One region of the Claveliimonas bilis genome, then DNA from elsewhere that is predicted to be linked to it. Evidence: predicted binding sites of a transcription regulator. Region 1 holds the regulator's gene; the other holds the start of a gene.
The links. Region 1 encodes HrcA, which represses chaperone genes, less so after heat shock. Its sites were predicted from a motif close to TGTTAGCACTCNNNNNNNNNGAGTGCTAACA; they were not measured.
Positions count from the first base shown of each region.

Region 2: a site for HrcA is predicted at 5,329-5,359, ahead of R2J37_RS10900 (Hsp20/alpha crystallin family protein). Genes of this name have one in related genera too.

Region 1 is NZ_AP027742.1:1,406,804-1,414,972, reverse strand. It holds gene dnaJ (molecular chaperone DnaJ) at 1-805, opposite strand, end outside; gene dnaK (molecular chaperone DnaK) at 969-2,855, opposite strand; gene grpE (nucleotide exchange factor GrpE) at 2,898-3,527, opposite strand; gene hrcA (heat-inducible transcriptional repressor HrcA) at 3,593-4,636, opposite strand; gene R2J37_RS06815 (RluA family pseudouridine synthase) at 4,808-5,701, shown strand; gene R2J37_RS06810 (hypothetical protein) at 5,779-6,072, opposite strand; gene R2J37_RS06805 (ATP-binding cassette domain-containing protein) at 6,228-6,983, shown strand; gene R2J37_RS06800 (DUF2705 family protein) at 6,961-7,806, shown strand; gene R2J37_RS06795 (replication-associated recombination protein A) at 7,878-8,169, opposite strand, start outside.
Region 2 is NZ_AP027742.1:2,228,418-2,236,586, reverse strand. It holds gene R2J37_RS10930 (double-cubane-cluster-containing anaerobic reductase) at 1-292, shown strand, start outside; gene yedF (sulfurtransferase-like selenium metabolism protein YedF) at 324-935, shown strand; gene R2J37_RS10920 (YczE/YyaS/YitT family protein) at 1,136-1,786, shown strand; gene R2J37_RS10915 (GNAT family N-acetyltransferase) at 2,010-2,630, shown strand; gene R2J37_RS10910 (class I SAM-dependent methyltransferase) at 2,673-3,488, shown strand; gene R2J37_RS10905 (IS30 family transposase) at 3,869-5,188, opposite strand; gene R2J37_RS10900 (Hsp20/alpha crystallin family protein) at 5,508-5,939, shown strand; gene R2J37_RS10895 (DnaJ C-terminal domain-containing protein) at 6,016-7,041, shown strand; gene R2J37_RS10890 (DNA-3-methyladenine glycosylase family protein) at 7,216-8,034, shown strand; gene R2J37_RS10885 (linear amide C-N hydrolase) at 8,124-8,169, shown strand, end outside.

The sequences.
Region 1 (8,169 bases):
TTGGATGGCGTGAAACGCTAACTTCCACCAGAAGATCTCCTCTTGGTCCTCCATTGACTCCCGGTTCTCCCTTTTCACGTATTCTTACACTCTGACCGTTATCAATTCCTGCCGGAATAGATACGGAAATCTTCTTTTTACTGGAAATGTATCCAGAGCCGCTGCAGTCCGGACATTTTTCACGTATGATCTTTCCGCTTCCATGACACTCCGGACAGGTCTGTACATTCTGGACGGTACCAAAGAAAGACTGCTGTGTGTATACCACCTGTCCTTTACCGCCGCATTTCGGACAGGTTTCAGGAGAAGTTCCCGGCTTAGCTCCTGTTCCGTTACATTTCGGGCATGGATCCTTCAGAACTACATCCAGCTCCTTCTCACAGCCAAATACAGCCTCCTCAAAAGTAATACGGACACTCTTGCGGATATTCATTCCTTTCATCGGGCCTTGATTTGCACGCCCGGAACGTCTTCCGCCGCCAAACAGATCACCGAAAATATCACCAAAAATGTCACTGAAATCTGCACCACTGAAATCAAAACCACCGAAGCCTCCGGCTCCGCCGGCCCCACCTTCAAATGCTGCATGCCCGAACTGGTCATACTGACGACGCTTCTCCGGATCACTCAAAACAGCATAGGCCTCGGAAGCTTCTTTGAATTTCTTCTCTGCCTCTTTGTCTCCAGGATTCATATCCGGATGGTACTTCTTTGCCACCTGCCTGTATGCCTTTTTCAGAGTCGCTTCATCGGCATCTTTGCTGACTCCCAGCACTTCATAGTAATCTCTTTTTGATTCTGCCATTATCTATCACCTTTCGTTTTTTTCATGTGAAGGCAGCAAGCTTTTGCCTGCATACAAAGTTCTGCGGGGCCCAATACTGTCCGGGCTTTTTAAGCCCGAAGCCTGCATTGGGTTCCGCAGAACTCTTTTTTATTAGGCCTTTATCCTGGCTACTTACCTGTCCTTAGACCTCTTTGTAGTCTCCATCTACTACATCGTCGCCGCCAAATCCTTCCGGAGACGGACCTGCTCCTGCTCCCGGATTCGGACCTGCTCCCTGTGCGCCTGCATTTGCTCCGGCATTAGCGCCAGCCTGCTCATACATCTTGGCAAATACTTTCTGTGCGCTTTCCATCAGCTTTTCTTTTCCTGCTTTGATCTCTGCGATCTGGGCATCTGAAATATCTTCCATGTTTACTTTTTCCAGCAGTTCTTTCAGCGCTTTGCAGTCTGCCTCTACTGCTGCTTTCTCGGAAGCGTCGATCTTATCTCCTACTTCCTCCAGAGCTTTCTCTGTCTGGAATACGAATGCATCTGCATCGTTCTTTGTATCAATTCCTTCTTTTCGTTTCTTATCCTGTGCCTCAAATGCTGCAGCTTCTTTTACAGCTTTCTCAATATCTTCATCAGACATATTGGATCCGGCAGTAATTGTAATGTGCTGTTCTTTTCCTGTTCCCAGGTCTTTTGCAGATACATTTACAATACCATTTGCATCGATATCGAATGTAACTTCGATCTGCGGGATTCCGCGTGGTGCCGGCGGGATTCCATCCAGTCTGAACTGTCCAAGTGACTTGTTGTCCCTTGCGAACTGTCTCTCACCCTGTACAACGTTGATGTCTACTGCTGTCTGATTGTCTGCAGCTGTAGAGAAGATCTGGCTCTTCTTTGTAGGAATGGTCGTGTTTCTCTCGATCAGTCTTGTTGCAACGCCTCCCATTGTCTCAATAGACAGGGAAAGTGGAGTAACATCCAGAAGGAGAATATCTCCTGCGCCTGCATCTCCTGCCAGCTTACCGCCCTGTACGGAAGCACCAAGTGCAACACATTCATCCGGATTCAGAGATTTGCTTGGCTCTTTGCCTGTCAGCTGTTTTACTTTATCCTGTACAGCCGGAATACGTGTAGAACCACCTACCAGCAGTACCTGACCAAGTTCTGAAGATGTGATGCCTGCATCAGAGAGTGCTCTTTGTACCGGCTCTGCAGTCTTTTCTACCAGGTCGTGAGTCAGTTCATCAAATTTTGCTCTTGTAAGATTCATATCGAAATGCTTCGGTCCTTCTGCTGTTGCAGTAATGAACGGAAGGTTGATATTTGTTGTTGTTGCAGAAGACAGCTCTTTCTTTGCCTTCTCTGCAGCTTCTTTCAGTCTCTGAAGCGCCATCTTATCTGTAGATAAGTCAACACCTTCTGTTTTCTTAAATTCAGAGATCATATAATCTGTGATCTTCTGGTCGAAGTCATCACCGCCAAGTCTGTTGTTTCCGGCTGTAGACAATACTTCAATAACACCGTCGCCGATTTCAATGATGGAAACGTCGAATGTACCGCCTCCTAAATCGTATACCATGATCTTCTGTTCTTTTTCATTGTCAAGACCATATGCAAGAGCTGCCGCTGTAGGCTCGTTGATAATACGTTTTACATCCAGACCTGCAATTTTTCCTGCATCCTTTGTTGCCTGACGCTGTGCGTCGTTGAAATAAGCAGGAACTGTAATAACTGCCTCTGTCACTTTCTCGCCAAGATATCCTTCTGCGTCTGCTTTCAGTTTCTGAAGGATCATTGCGGAGATTTCCTGCGGAGAGTATTTCTTTCCGTCAATCTCTACCTTGTAATCAGATCCCATCTCTCTTTTGATAGAAGAGATTGTCTTCTCAGCATTTGTAACTGCCTGACGTTTTGCAGGCTCACCTACAAGCCTTTCTCCTGTTTTTGTAAATGCCACTACAGACGGTGTTGTCCTTGCGCCTTCTGTATTCGCAATAACTACTGGCTGTCCGCCTTCCATTACGGCTACACAGCTGTTTGTCGTACCTAAGTCAATACCAATGATTTTTCCCATGATCTATTCCTCCTGTTTTATAAAAATTTGATTGTTTGCCTGTTAGTTTGCTACCTTTACCATGCTGTGTCTTACCACGCTGTCACGGTAGGTATAACCTTTCTGAAATTCCTCGGCTACCATGTTCTCACCGAAATTTTCATTCTCCACATGCATCACTGCATTGTGAAAATCAGGGTTAAATTCCTGACCCACTGCCTCGATCGGTTTCACCCCAATCTCATCCAGTGTAGTCATCAACTGTTTATACACCTTATCCATGCCCTGCATGAACGGATGCTCCTTATCCTCCTCAGCTACCGCTGCAAGTCCTCGCTCAAAGTTGTCAACAACCGGAAGGATTTTTTCTATGATATCTTTCGCTCCAACCTCATACATCTGGGATTTTTCCTTTTCTGTACGTTTGCGGAAGTTATCAAACTCGGCCATCTGCCTTGTGAGCTTATCTGTAAGCTCCTCGATCTTTTCATCTTTTTTGTCTTTTTTATTCTTTCTGCCAAAGAACTTTTTATCGCCCTGCTTCTCCTGCTGGGTTTCTTCTGTGTCTTCCCCTTCTTTAACGTCTTCTTCTTTGGCTTCTTCCTGACCCTCTGCTGTTTCCTCTTTGTCTGTTTCAGCATTTTCCTGGTCAGCTGCTGCTTTTTTTGCTTCCTCCACAGCTTCTTTTACCATTTCTTCCTGGCTCTTTTCCTGTCCTGTCTCTTTTTTATTCTCTTCCAAGGGTTCATCCACCTTTCTTATTCTTTCTTATGAAACATCGCATCCAATTCACCTTGAAGGCGCTTCAGCGATTTTAACACATGTTCATAATCCATTCGCTTCGGTCCGATAATACCTATCGTACCCCGCATCCCATCTCCCAATTCATATGTTGCAGTTACAACGCTGCAGTCTTTCATGGTCTGTACCGGAGTCTCATCTCCAATATATACCTGAATCCCGGTATTGTCTTCCTGTGAAAGGGTCTGGGTAACCAGCTCGGTCAGCTGCTGTTTTTCCTCAAAGGCACTGATGATTTCCTGGGCGCTCTGCTTATCGCTAAGCTCCGGATATTTGAAAATATTCGTAGCGCCGCTTGTATAAATCTGCATATCCTCATCAATCTGTATTGCATCGGCAACTGCATCAAGCACATCGCTGATCACTTCACTGTGGATTCCAGCCTGCTCTTTCAGCCTCGCGATCAGTCCCAGATTGATTTCTTCAATAGACATGCCGTTCAGTGATGTATTCAAAAGCATATTCAGTTTCAGAAGATTTTCATTGCCAAGGGGTTCTCTTACATTAATAATCTTATTCTTGATTACATTCCCCCCCAGCACAATGACTGCAATAACCTGCTCTTCATCTACCTGGGAAAGCTGAATAAACTTCAGCCTGTTGGCACTGTTTCTCGGAGTGGAAACCATGGTCGCATAATTGGTATTTGCCGCAAGCACCTGTGCTGCCTGTTTCAGAAGCTGATCCATTTTATCAGCTTTCTGCAGCATCTGCTCCTGCATTTCATTCAGCTCCTGCTCCTTTTCTTCCATCAGCATATCCACATATAAGCGGTATCCTTTGTCCGAAGGAATCCTTCCTGCCGATGTATGAGGCTGCAGGATATATCCAAGTTCTTCCAGATCAGCCATCTCATTTCGGATCGTCGCAGAACTTAAATTCAAATCCGTATATTTGGATATTGTTCTGGATCCTACCGGCTCTCCTGTCTCCAGATAGGTCTGGATGATCGCATGAAGAATTTTCAGTTTTCTTTCACCCAGTCCTTCTGCATTCTGCATCCTAACTGCCTCCTTTTGTTTTGTTAGCACTCATTTCATCCGAGTGCTAATCTCTACGGTTATTAATGTATCACTCCTAATTTTATTTGTCAACAGGATTTATAGATTTTTTATTTTTTACGTGATATACTGCTACTATTCACAGGCATACTCTGAATACAGGAGAAATATATGAATCGAACCATTGATTATAAAATAGGAAAAGAAGCGGACGGGCTTCGGGTAGAGCAGTTTTTGAAAAGGAAAGGCTACTCCCGCCAGAACCTTTCTGTTATCAAACGGATGCCCAAAAGCATTCTGGTAAACGGCGTCCACTACTATATGCGCCAGCAGCTTAAGGAAGGGGACTTGCTTTCCGTGCACATATGCGAAGAGAAATCCTCGGAAAAGATCCCTCCCGTCCATCTGCCGCTGGATATCATATACGAAGACGAGGATATCATTGTCATCAATAAGCCTGCTGGAATGCCCATCCACCCGTCCATGAACAATTATACCAATTCCATGGCAAATGCACTGGCCTGGTACTATCAGGAACAGGGGAAACCTTTCATTTTCCGCTGCTGCAATCGTCTGGATAGAGACACTTCCGGTCTGACGGTGGTTGCAAAGCATCTTGTCAGCGCCGGCATTCTTTCCTCTATGGTAAGCGAAAAGGCCCTGTGCCGGGAATATCTGGCTATTGCCAGCGGACATGTAAGTCCTAAGTCCGGTACCATATGCGCGCCTCTTGCCCGCAAAGGCACTTCCATTATCGAGCGGATGGTAGACTTTGAGCACGGGGAAAACGCTGTCACTCACTACCGTACGGTAGGTGTGTACGGTCCTCACACATTAGTTGCCCTGAAACTGGAAACCGGGCGCACCCATCAGATCCGGGTGCACATGCAGTACCTCGGCTATCCTCTCATCGGAGATTATCTCTATAATCCGGATATGAAATACATCAGCCGGCAGGCACTTCACTCCTACCGGCTGTCATTTTCACATCCCATTACAGGAAGATTTATGGAATTTACTGCCCCGCTTCCAAACGATATGAAAGAAGTGCTGAATATAACGTAATAGCATCTGCAGACACAGACATGATATATAGAAGAAATCCCGAAACGCACCCATTCGTTTGCGTTCCGGGATTTTTCTTAACTTAATTCTATCTTCCGGGCTTCTTCCGGCTTAAATTCATTTTCCAGATCATAAATATTATGTCCCGTAGACTCTCCCAGCACTCTTCCTTCCAGAGAATAGCAGCGGATAAATCTCTTGGGTTCAATGCTTGACCAATGCTCTACATCCCATGTAAGATAGCCGTCCTCGTCCGATTTTTTCTCTTTCAGATAGAGATCTACCTGTCTGCCGTCCTGCATGATCTTGATCAGATCTTTGTAATCGCCGATCTCAATTTCTTCCTTTTTCACAGTATCGTAAATTTTCATTTCCTATTCCTCCTGAAACTGTTTCAACGTCTTCTATGAATAGTTTACCTTTCTCTTTTAAAAAACTCAAGTAAAAAATATTGACTTTGCAATTGTCTTATTATATTATTGTATTAAATACTTAATACATAAATACAAAAGGAGGAATATATCGAATGAAGGACATCATTCTTCAAACTCAAAGTTTGACAAAACAGTATGGACATCGCACAGTCGTAGACCAGGTATCTATGACCATTTACGAAGGGGATATTTACGGCTTTATCGGCAAAAACGGAGCCGGAAAAACTACTTTCATCCGCATGGCAGTAGGTCTTGCATCTCCAAGCAGCGGAAATATCCGCCTCTTTAACAGCAGCAATCTCCGGGAAAAGCGTGCAGAAATTGGAACTGTCATTGAATCCCCCGCTTTTTATCCGGGGATGACTGCTATGGAAAATCTTACTGCTTTTGCAAAACTTCAAGACCTTCATGATCCCGAACATCTGCAGCAGCTTCTGGATCTTGTTGGTCTTACCGATACTGGAAGGAAAAAGTGCAAACACTTTTCTCTTGGTATGAAACAACGTCTTGCCATTGCTATTGCCCTTATCGGCAATCCAAAACTTCTCATCCTGGATGAACCCACAAATGGACTGGATCCGGAGGGCATGAAAGAAATACGTGAATTGATTTTAAAACTGAATCAGGAACGCCATATCACTGTCCTTGTTTCCAGTCATATTCTCGGAGAACTTTCAAAATTTGCCACAAGATACGGCATCATCCATCATGGCAAGTTGATTGAGGAATTTACCGAAGAAGACATCTGGCGCCGTAGTATAGGAAATGGTCAGCAGGATATAGATCTGGAAGATTACTTTTTAAGCAGAATAGGGGGAATAAAAAATGAAAAGTCTTGTGAAATGTGATATCTATAAATTAAAAAAATCCAGATATTTCTGGATCTGCCTCATCATTTCTGTCCTTTTGGCGGCAGCAACTGTATTCTTATTGGATTTCACTTATAAATTGGCCGGTGAAAACATGGAAGCGCAGATTGAGCAGCAGCAGGCTGCCATGGAAGAATCCGGTCTTTCTGTCTCTGCAGAAGGAATCCCGACAAATTATGATAACCTAAGCACTTCTGCGCAGCTTATGACCTTTTTTGCCGGGAATACTACCCTGATCATGGCCGTTTTGATCTCTCTTTTTGTAGGCAGCGAGTTCAATCAGGGAACTATAAAAAATATTGCATCACGCAATTACAGCAGATCCGCTATCTATCTGTCAAAACTGATCGTAGGGATCCTTGTATCCATCCTTTATACTTTGCTGTTTGTGCTGACTGCGGCTTTGATTGCTTCTGTCCTGTGGGGATTCGGGGACGTTTCCTCTGATTTCTGGATACACACGCTGCAAAGAGGAGCACTGGAACTTCTTCTCGGAGCTGCATATGCTTCCCTGTTTGTTATGTTCAGCATTCTGATCCGGCAAAATGGAGGTTCTCTGGCAGTTAACATCTGTTTTCTGGAGTTTACATCCCTGATCCTTTCCCTGGCAGAAATGGCGGCAGGCAAGCTTCTTGGCCACTCTGTCTCTCTGGCTCAGTATCTTCCGGATATGAACATGAGCATACTGGCACAGAATCCTGATCAGGGAGATCTCCTGCGGGCACTGGCTGTGGGCATCTGTTTTCTTGTCCTTCCAGCCTTCATTGGCATATGGAGCTTCAACAAAAGAGATATTAAATAATTAAAAGACCTCCCTGCAGCAGAAGAACAGCTTCTTGCCACGGAGGTCTTTCTACATCATATGTCCAATTCTTACTCACTGCGCAGTTTCTTTAACCGCTCTCCTATCACCTTTTCATACCCGAGTTCTCCCGGCTCATAAAATCTGGCTGTTTTAATCTCATCCGGCAGGTACTGCTGCTTTACATAGTGATCAGGATAATCGTGGGCATATTTATATCCGGTTCCTCTTCCCAGATTCTGTGCTCCTTTATAGTGGGCATCCTGAAGATGGGATGGCACGGTTGTCTTGTACTTTTCCACATTTTCCAGCGCTGAAAAAATAGCGTTGCACGCCGAATTACTCTTAGGGGCCGAAGCCACA
Region 2 (8,169 bases), 820 kb from region 1:
TGATGTGTATGATGCTCTGGCAAGAAGATATCTGAATATCGGATGTTCCGTTATGACTCCTAATCCCAACAGACTGGAGCTTTTGGGACGTCTGATTGATGAATATAAAGTGGATGGAGTAGTTGAAATGACGCTGCAGGCGTGTCATACTTATAATGTGGAGGCTTTTAGCATCCGCAAATTCGTAAACCAGGAAAAAGGGATTCCATATCTCAATGTGGAAACAGATTATTCACAGGCAGATATTGGACAGCTGAATACGAGAATTGCAGCATTTATTGAAATGCTGTAATCATATAGACACAAAGAAAGGTGGAAGAAACATGATAACAGTAAATGCAATGGGAGATAACTGCCCGATTCCGGTGATTAAGACAAAGAAGGCAATGCAGGAGCTGACAGGACCGGAGACAATAGAGGTTCTTGTAGATAATGAGATTGCCGTACAGAATGTATCAAAAATGGCAGCATCCAGCGGAGGGAAAGTAACTTCCGAGAAAAAGGGAGAAAAAGAGTTCCGGATCGTGATTGAAATGGAAGGAGCGCCATCACAGGCTGCCGGAGAGGAAGAGGAAACTGCCTGCATCCCGGATGCCAGAGGAAATACCGTTGTTGTCGTATCTTCTGACCGCATGGGAGAGGGAAATGATGCCCTTGGAAAAGTTTTGATCAAAGGATTTATTTTTGCTGTCACACAGCTGGATACACTTCCTAAAACCATGCTGTTTTACAATGGCGGAGCAACCCTGACCTGTGAAGGGTCGGATTCGCTGGAAGACTTAAAGAGTCTGGAAGCACAGGGCGTGGAGATCATGACATGCGGAACCTGTCTGGATTATTACGGATTAAAAGAAAAGCTGGCTGTCGGAACTGTGACAAATATGTACAGCATTGTCGAGACAATGGCAGGAGCCGGAAGGATCATCCGTCCATAAAGAAAGCAGACGAGGTGTTACAGGATATTTGAATTGTCAAGTAAAAAGTAGAGCATATTAAACTTAAAATGACAAAAGCCGGGGTAAATTTTATTGCCCCGGCTTTTTGAGCCGTGATGTACTTCTCTGTATCAGGCATACACATTTTTTTTGATAGTGTTATAATGGAAATGACGGAAAAGGGAAAGGAATGAAATATATTGAATAAGTTATCTGTCTATATTTTAAAACGCTATCTGCTCCTTCTGGTGGGCCTTTCAATCATGGCATTTGGCGTCGCATTTTCTATTAAAGCAAGTCTGGGAACCTCTCCGATTTCGAGCGTACCGTATGTGGTCAGTCTGTTTACTTCGCTGACTGTAGGGACGGCTACAATTACAATGCATTGTGTATTTATTTTGCTGCAGATACTGATCTTGAGGAAAAATTATCACCCAATTCAGCTTATGCAGCTTCCGGTGGCGTTCTTCTTCGGCTATCTCACGGACTTCGGTGTGTGGGCAGTTCAGGGAATCCACTGTGATACATACTGGCAGCAGTGGCTCGTCTGTCTTGTCGGTATCCTGTTGGTGGCCGTGGGAGTCAGTTTTGAAGTTAAGGCGGGAGTGATAGTATTGGCAGGAGAGGGAGTAGTACTGGCAATCTGCAAAGTGTTTCCTCAAATAAAGTTTGGATATATGAAAGTAGGGTTTGACGTAACGCTGGTTATAATTGCCTGTATTTTGTCGCTTTCCTTTACAGGACAGCTTCAGGGCGTGAGAGAAGGAACAGTGGCAGCGGCTCTTTTGGTTGGGATGCTTGCAAAACAACTGGGGAAATTGTTGTCAAAGTGGGAACTGGAAAAGGAATAGTTTTGACAGTCATATATAACGATGCTATAACATATTCGGCATAAAATTTTGTCAATACAAGAAAAAGATATTGATATTTGTTTTCAAATAGGTTATTATAACAACAAATAGTTAGTTTTAACTAACTTAAATAGAAACATGCAAACTGATTAAATGAAGGGCAAAGATATTTATACAAAAGGAAGGCGATAAACCTGACCAGCCGGCAGAGAGGAGAAATTTTATGTTTACGATCCGGCCATATAGAGCGGAAGATGTAAAAGACTGCAGCCGATGTTTTTATGAAGACTTTTTTACATGTCCCATTGACGGAAATGACAGAGGATTTTTGCGGGATTATGTCCAGATCCTTATAGAAAAATGCAGTTTCACCTATGTGGCGGAAACTTCGGATCACCAGGTTGTGGGGTTTATCTGTGGCATTTATGATAAAAAATTTCATCCGAAAAAGTCGGATTTTGACCGATGTAAAAAGCATTATGGAGCGTGGTGCCGGATGTTTTTGAAGTTCTATCTGGGACAGTATCGCTTGTCCGAAGCCTTTCAGAAGCAGCTGGATGATTTCCTTTTGCAGCTGCGTGAGCGGGAGGAAAAATATTTTGATAGCTGCGATCTCGAACTGGCAGCCCTTTCATCCGGAAAGGACTATCGGAAAGGGCTGGGTACGGTGCTGGTGTCAAAGTTTATGGACAGAGCGGAAGCTGACAGGGCAAGTACAGTGAGGCTTTTGACCAATACACTGGCCACCTGGAAATTTTATGAAAAACGGGGATTTATAAAAAAGGCAGAAAAGCCGTTTCCGGACGGATCCGGACGGATCCGGACAGAAAACGCTTATTTATGAATATCGTCTCGAGCAGAAAGGAAGTATAGGAAGATAAAGGATATGAAGATGAATGGAAGAAACCGGGATTCGATTAGACTCGGTACACATGGAGAAAATTATGGGAACTGGATGTCCGCGCCGGTCTTTTATATGATGGGCGCGCTGGTTGTCCTTATGGCAGTTTTATGCGTCGTATCGCATTTTATTCCCGGCATAAGGGTGATTGGAATTTTAGCGTTGATCGCTGCAGTAGCAGTATTGATCCTGCTTGCCTGGACCACCTGGATCCGGCGACAGTACGCCTTTGGCGGAGGCGGCATGATGGAAAAGGTTCATGAGGTTCTTTTATCCCATCTCGATTATGACGGGAAAGGGAAGCTTTTGGAGGTGGGCTGCGGATCGGGAGCGCTCTCCATCAGGGCAGCGCTATCCTGGCCGGAGACGGAAGTTACCGGCATTGATTACTGGGGGGCTGTTTACGATTACAGCCAGACCATGTGTGAGAGAAATGCGCAGAGCGAGGGCACAGCCGGCCGCTGCAGGTTTCTTCGCGGCGACGCACGGAAACTGGATTTCCCGGATGAGAGTTTTGACGCTGTGGTGAGCAACTATGTCTATCATAATATCAACGGCGCGGACAAGCAGGCCCTGCTGCTGGAAAGTCTGCGGGTGCTGAAAAAAGGCGGTGTGTTTGCCCTTAACGACGACATGAAGCCTCGGATGTACGGGGATATGGAGAAGTTCGTAGAGAAACTGCGCAAAATGGGATACCAGGAAGTACAGATCATCAATACAGCACAGGAAGCCTTCGGTTCACACCGCCGCGCAGCATGGATGATGCTGGGAGACTCCCGGATGCTGGTAGGACGAAAATAAGATTGGTAAATACACTGCCAGTCTTATATCAGAATACCATAACCGGGAATCCCCGGTATTTTTTTACTTCTTTTGGGTCGGGTAACTGTCTGGCAAGAAGCCGTAAAAAGGTTTCTATAATAAAAACTAATTTCCACCATCGGATCTTATCGATAAATAAAGGATTTTAGAAAAACTTATTTCTGGATTTCCATAGATTTTAAGGGACATTTTCTTTATAATGAAAAGGAGAAAAGCAGCTGGATGTGTATTTTATGACATTCAAAAAAGACCGCAGGAAGTGTTTTTGAAAAACTAACTTCCACCGGTTTTTCTGTATGGTTTGTATGAAATCCTGTCATTGGCCCGGAGCTTTTTGTATTTTAGGTTGTTGAAAAAATTTACTTTAAAAGCGTAGGTTTCAGTGTGACCTGATCAACCGGGATCCATGCCATATGGCAGAGCTCCAGCAGTTTTCTGTCCAATAGGAGAAGAGCCAGTTCAAACGGGGTGCAGCCGTTTAGACTGGCTCTTGCCGTACTATTGATATGATTAGCTATGAGCGTGGCCTGTGCCTGTGTCAACCCGGAGAAAGTTTTTCCCTTGGGAAGAACATAGCGGATAAATTCATGGTTCTTTTCCAACCTTCCCTTTTGCCAGGAAGCCATCGGGTCACAGTAGAAAATGAGAGTATGAGAACCATGGCCATTATTTCGTTCAAAGACGGAAGGATCTTTAAAAGAGGAACCATTATCCGTCAGGATCACGGAAAAAAGCCTAGAATACCGGGCAGGTCCCAGGGAGGCATATAGGAAGTCAAAAACATCCCTGACAGAAGCTCTGCAGTCGCTCTCCATGAGAAAAAGGAGCATAAAGGAACAGCTGCGAAAGAAAAGAGTAAGGAGGACAGGAGAGCTTTTGCCGCCGGCGCCTTCCACCACATCCATTTCCACAATGGAACAGTCTGGATGAGCGGCTATGTACTGCTCAAAGTCCAGATATGTGCGCCCCATACGATAGCCGGGAATTTCTGGTTCAGACCGCCGTTTTTTCCTGGGTTTATAAGAAACTTTTCTGGGGAGATCCAGATTTACTGCAGAGAAACAACGGAGATCGATATAGTTGTAAAGAGTCCGCTGGGAACAGTTGATCTCCTCCCTGTGGGTGAGATAAATATGGGACAGAGGCTGCCCTTGCTTCAAAAGAGGAGAGATGAGCTTGTCCAGTTTTTCCAGGGATTCCGGAGACTGATTGATCCCGGATCTGGAAGAAGATTTGACCTCCTGATAGGAATCTTCTGCGTATTTTGCCCGATAAAAATAGAAGTCATGGGAACAAGTACGCAGTTTAGGACAGCTGTTGCAAACGTAAGGAGGCTTTAAGAGCCGTGGACAGATCAAGGGAGAAAAGTCCGGACAGTAAAAAGAACAGCGCTTGCTGCGGCATTTGGAGCAAAGGGAGAGACAGGAAGTGCGTCCGCACAGGTGCTGCCTGGTACAGGAAGAAAAATGAGCGCATTCCGAGCGTCTGCGGCTGTTCTCGTCCCGATAGTGTGGAACAAGGAAACGATGCCGCCGGATTTCTTTAGAGATGGTAGAGGAGTCTTTGGAAAGAGCCCTGGCCATTTGAGAAAAAGAGAAGCCTTTTTCGATCATGATTTCAATCTCTGCACGATCAGAAAGAGTAAGATGCTTAAAGTTACCAATATGATGAGTTGCCATGATGACCTCCAATCCGCTCCGGGGAGTACAGGATAACACGATTGCAAAGGTAAAATCCACCCCTGATTTATAGAGAAGCAAAAAAGGAAAAAAAACAGAAATAACTTTTTCAATTAACGGAAGCCGTAAAAAATTAGAAAAATTAGCACTCACCTATTGACACTGCTAATAATAAGTGTTATATTACAAATAGAACAAAGGGAAAGAGATAGAGATAGAGATAGAGATGAGCAGATTCCTGAAGTTCAAAAACAACATTTCAGCTGCATATTTTACTGCAGGAAATGCTAATATAAATAAAAGATAGGAGAGATGATTTATGATGATGCCTAGTATTTTTGGAGAGAATTTATTTAATGACTGGTTTGATTTTTCATTTCCGGAGGTGGACAGAAGATATACAGGACGTACGGATCAGATTATGAAGACGGACGTTAAGGAAAAAGACAATGGTTATGAAGTGGAGATTGATCTGCCTGGATTCAAGAAAGAAGATATTAAGGCAGAATTGAAAGAAGGATATCTGACGATCAGCGCTGCCAGAAATGTCAGCAATGAAGAGAAAAAGGAAGGAAAATATATCCGTCAGGAGCGTTTCACAGGCAATCTGAGCAGAAGCTTTTATGTTGGAAAGAATATTACGCAGAATGATATCCATGCGAAATTTGAGAATGGTATTCTTACATTAGACATTCCTAAAGTGGATGAGAAGCAGGTGGAAGAAAACCGTTATGTTACAATTGAAGGATAACCTGCAGAAATTCCCCGGAATGATTTCCGGGGAATTTAGCGTTGGTGAAAAGGCAAAGGATCGGGAGGTGATGTAATTGGAAACAAAAAAAGATTGCTATGAGGTTCTTGGAGTGGATAAAAATGCAGATGCAGGTACAATAAAAAAAGCATATAGGAAATTAGCTAAAAAGTATCATCCAGATACAAATGCCGGCAATCCGCAGGCAGAGCAGAAATTTAAGGAAATTACGGAAGCCTATGCGATCCTAAGTGACCCTGAAAAGAAAAAAATGTATGATCAGTTTGGCTATGCTGCCTTTGACGGCAGCGCACCGGGAGGCAGTGGTTATTCGGGCAGAACATACGGAGGATCTGCAGGAAGCGGTTATCAGGAATTTCATTTTGAAAATGGAAATATGGATGACATTTTTGATGATATTTTCGGCAACTTTTTTCATGGAAAAAAGAAAGACGGTTTTGGAAAAAGGTCTTTTTACAGCAATGATTTCGGCGGTTTTCAAAACGATTTTCATACAGGCGGGTTCAGGCAAAAGGGCGCCGATTTAAAGGCAGAAACCAATATCAGCTTTGAAGAGGCTGTCTTTGGATGTGATAAGATTATAAGTTTCCAGGATCCCAGTGGGACTGACGGTAAGGTACAGACCCTTCAGGTGCATATTCCGGCAGGTATTGACACCGGGAAGAGCATACGTCTGAAAGGGAAGGGAATGCCCGGAAACGGAGGCGGAGAGCCGGGAGATCTTCTCTTGAAAGTGAAAGTAGGAGAAAAGAGAGGATTTGAGCGAAAAGGAATAGATGTTTATTCTACCCTTCAAATTCCATTTACAACAGCAGTGTTTGGAGGGGAAGCTCTGGTGAATACTCTCTATGGAAATGTAATGTGCAAAATAAAAGAAGGTACACAGTCAGGTACGAAGATCCGGCTGCGGGGAAAAGGGATTGTGTCTCTGGAAAATCCGGGGATACACGGCGATCATTATGTAACAGTACAGATTGAGGTGCCGAGAAATTTAAATCCGGAGGCAAAGAAGAAATTAAAAGAGTTTGAAAAAGCGGCAGGATTGAATAACGGCGGTCATGGAAGGAAGAGTGTAGCTTAAGTTCCAGTCCAGGGTATACAAAATTATCTGTAAGAAGAACCAGAAGGGAAGATCACTGAGAAAGCGAAGGAGCTGTTCTGTGATTTTTCCCTTCCTTTTTTATACACGTGATATAATGATTACATACCCGTGTAGAGGAAAAAGGGTAATTTAGAATAAGGAGACAACCGGAAAATGATAAAAATTACAAAAGAGAACTTTCATCCAGGACAGATCTGCGCATCCGGCCAGTGCTTCCGAATGGATCCTGTAGGAGAGAAGCGGTATGCTCTGATTGCGTCCGGGTATTACCTGGAAATAGAAGAAGTGGGGGACCAGAGCTTTCTTTTTTCCTGTACCAGGGAAGAGTTTGAAAAATTTTGGAGAGGATATTTCGATATGGATGGAGACTATAGCGCCTGTATAAGGGCAATTGATCCCAGGGACAGCTATCTTATGGATGCGGCCCGTTTCGGTTCCGGTATTCGGATTTTGCGTCAGGATCTGTGGGAAATGATCGTGTCTTTTATCGTTTCACAGCAAAATAATATTCGCCGTATCAAGAAAATTCTGGAACTTTTATCACAGAGATATGGAACAAAGATGACTGATTTACAGGGAAAGGAATACTATGCGTTCCCGAAACCGGAAGAACTGGCTCAGGCGGATGAAGATGCACTTCGGGCATGTAATCTTGGATACAGAAGCAGATATATAAAAAATACGGTAAACAGTGTGCTTTCCGGAGAAGCAGACCTGGAGAAGATAAAAGGGATGTGCTATCAAGAGGCACGCAAGGAGCTGATGAAGCTTAGCGGAGTAGGGGAGAAGGTGGCAGACTGTATCTGTCTTTTTGCACTCCACCATCTGGAAGCATTTCCCGTTGACACACATATCAAAAAAGTTCTAAAAAAGAACTATCCACAGGGATTTCCTTTTGAAAAATATAAAGGGTCGGAAGGAATCCTGCAGCAGTATATTTTTTATTATGATCTGCAGCATTCGGAAATCTGAGATCGGAAACAGCAAATGTGACAGTTACTGCATATTTTTCCTTGCAGCCAGGATATAATAAGGGCATAAGTGAAAAAAGGAGAAATCAGATGGAGAAATGCAGGGAAAACCAGTTGAAGAAGGAGGAAAGAAAGC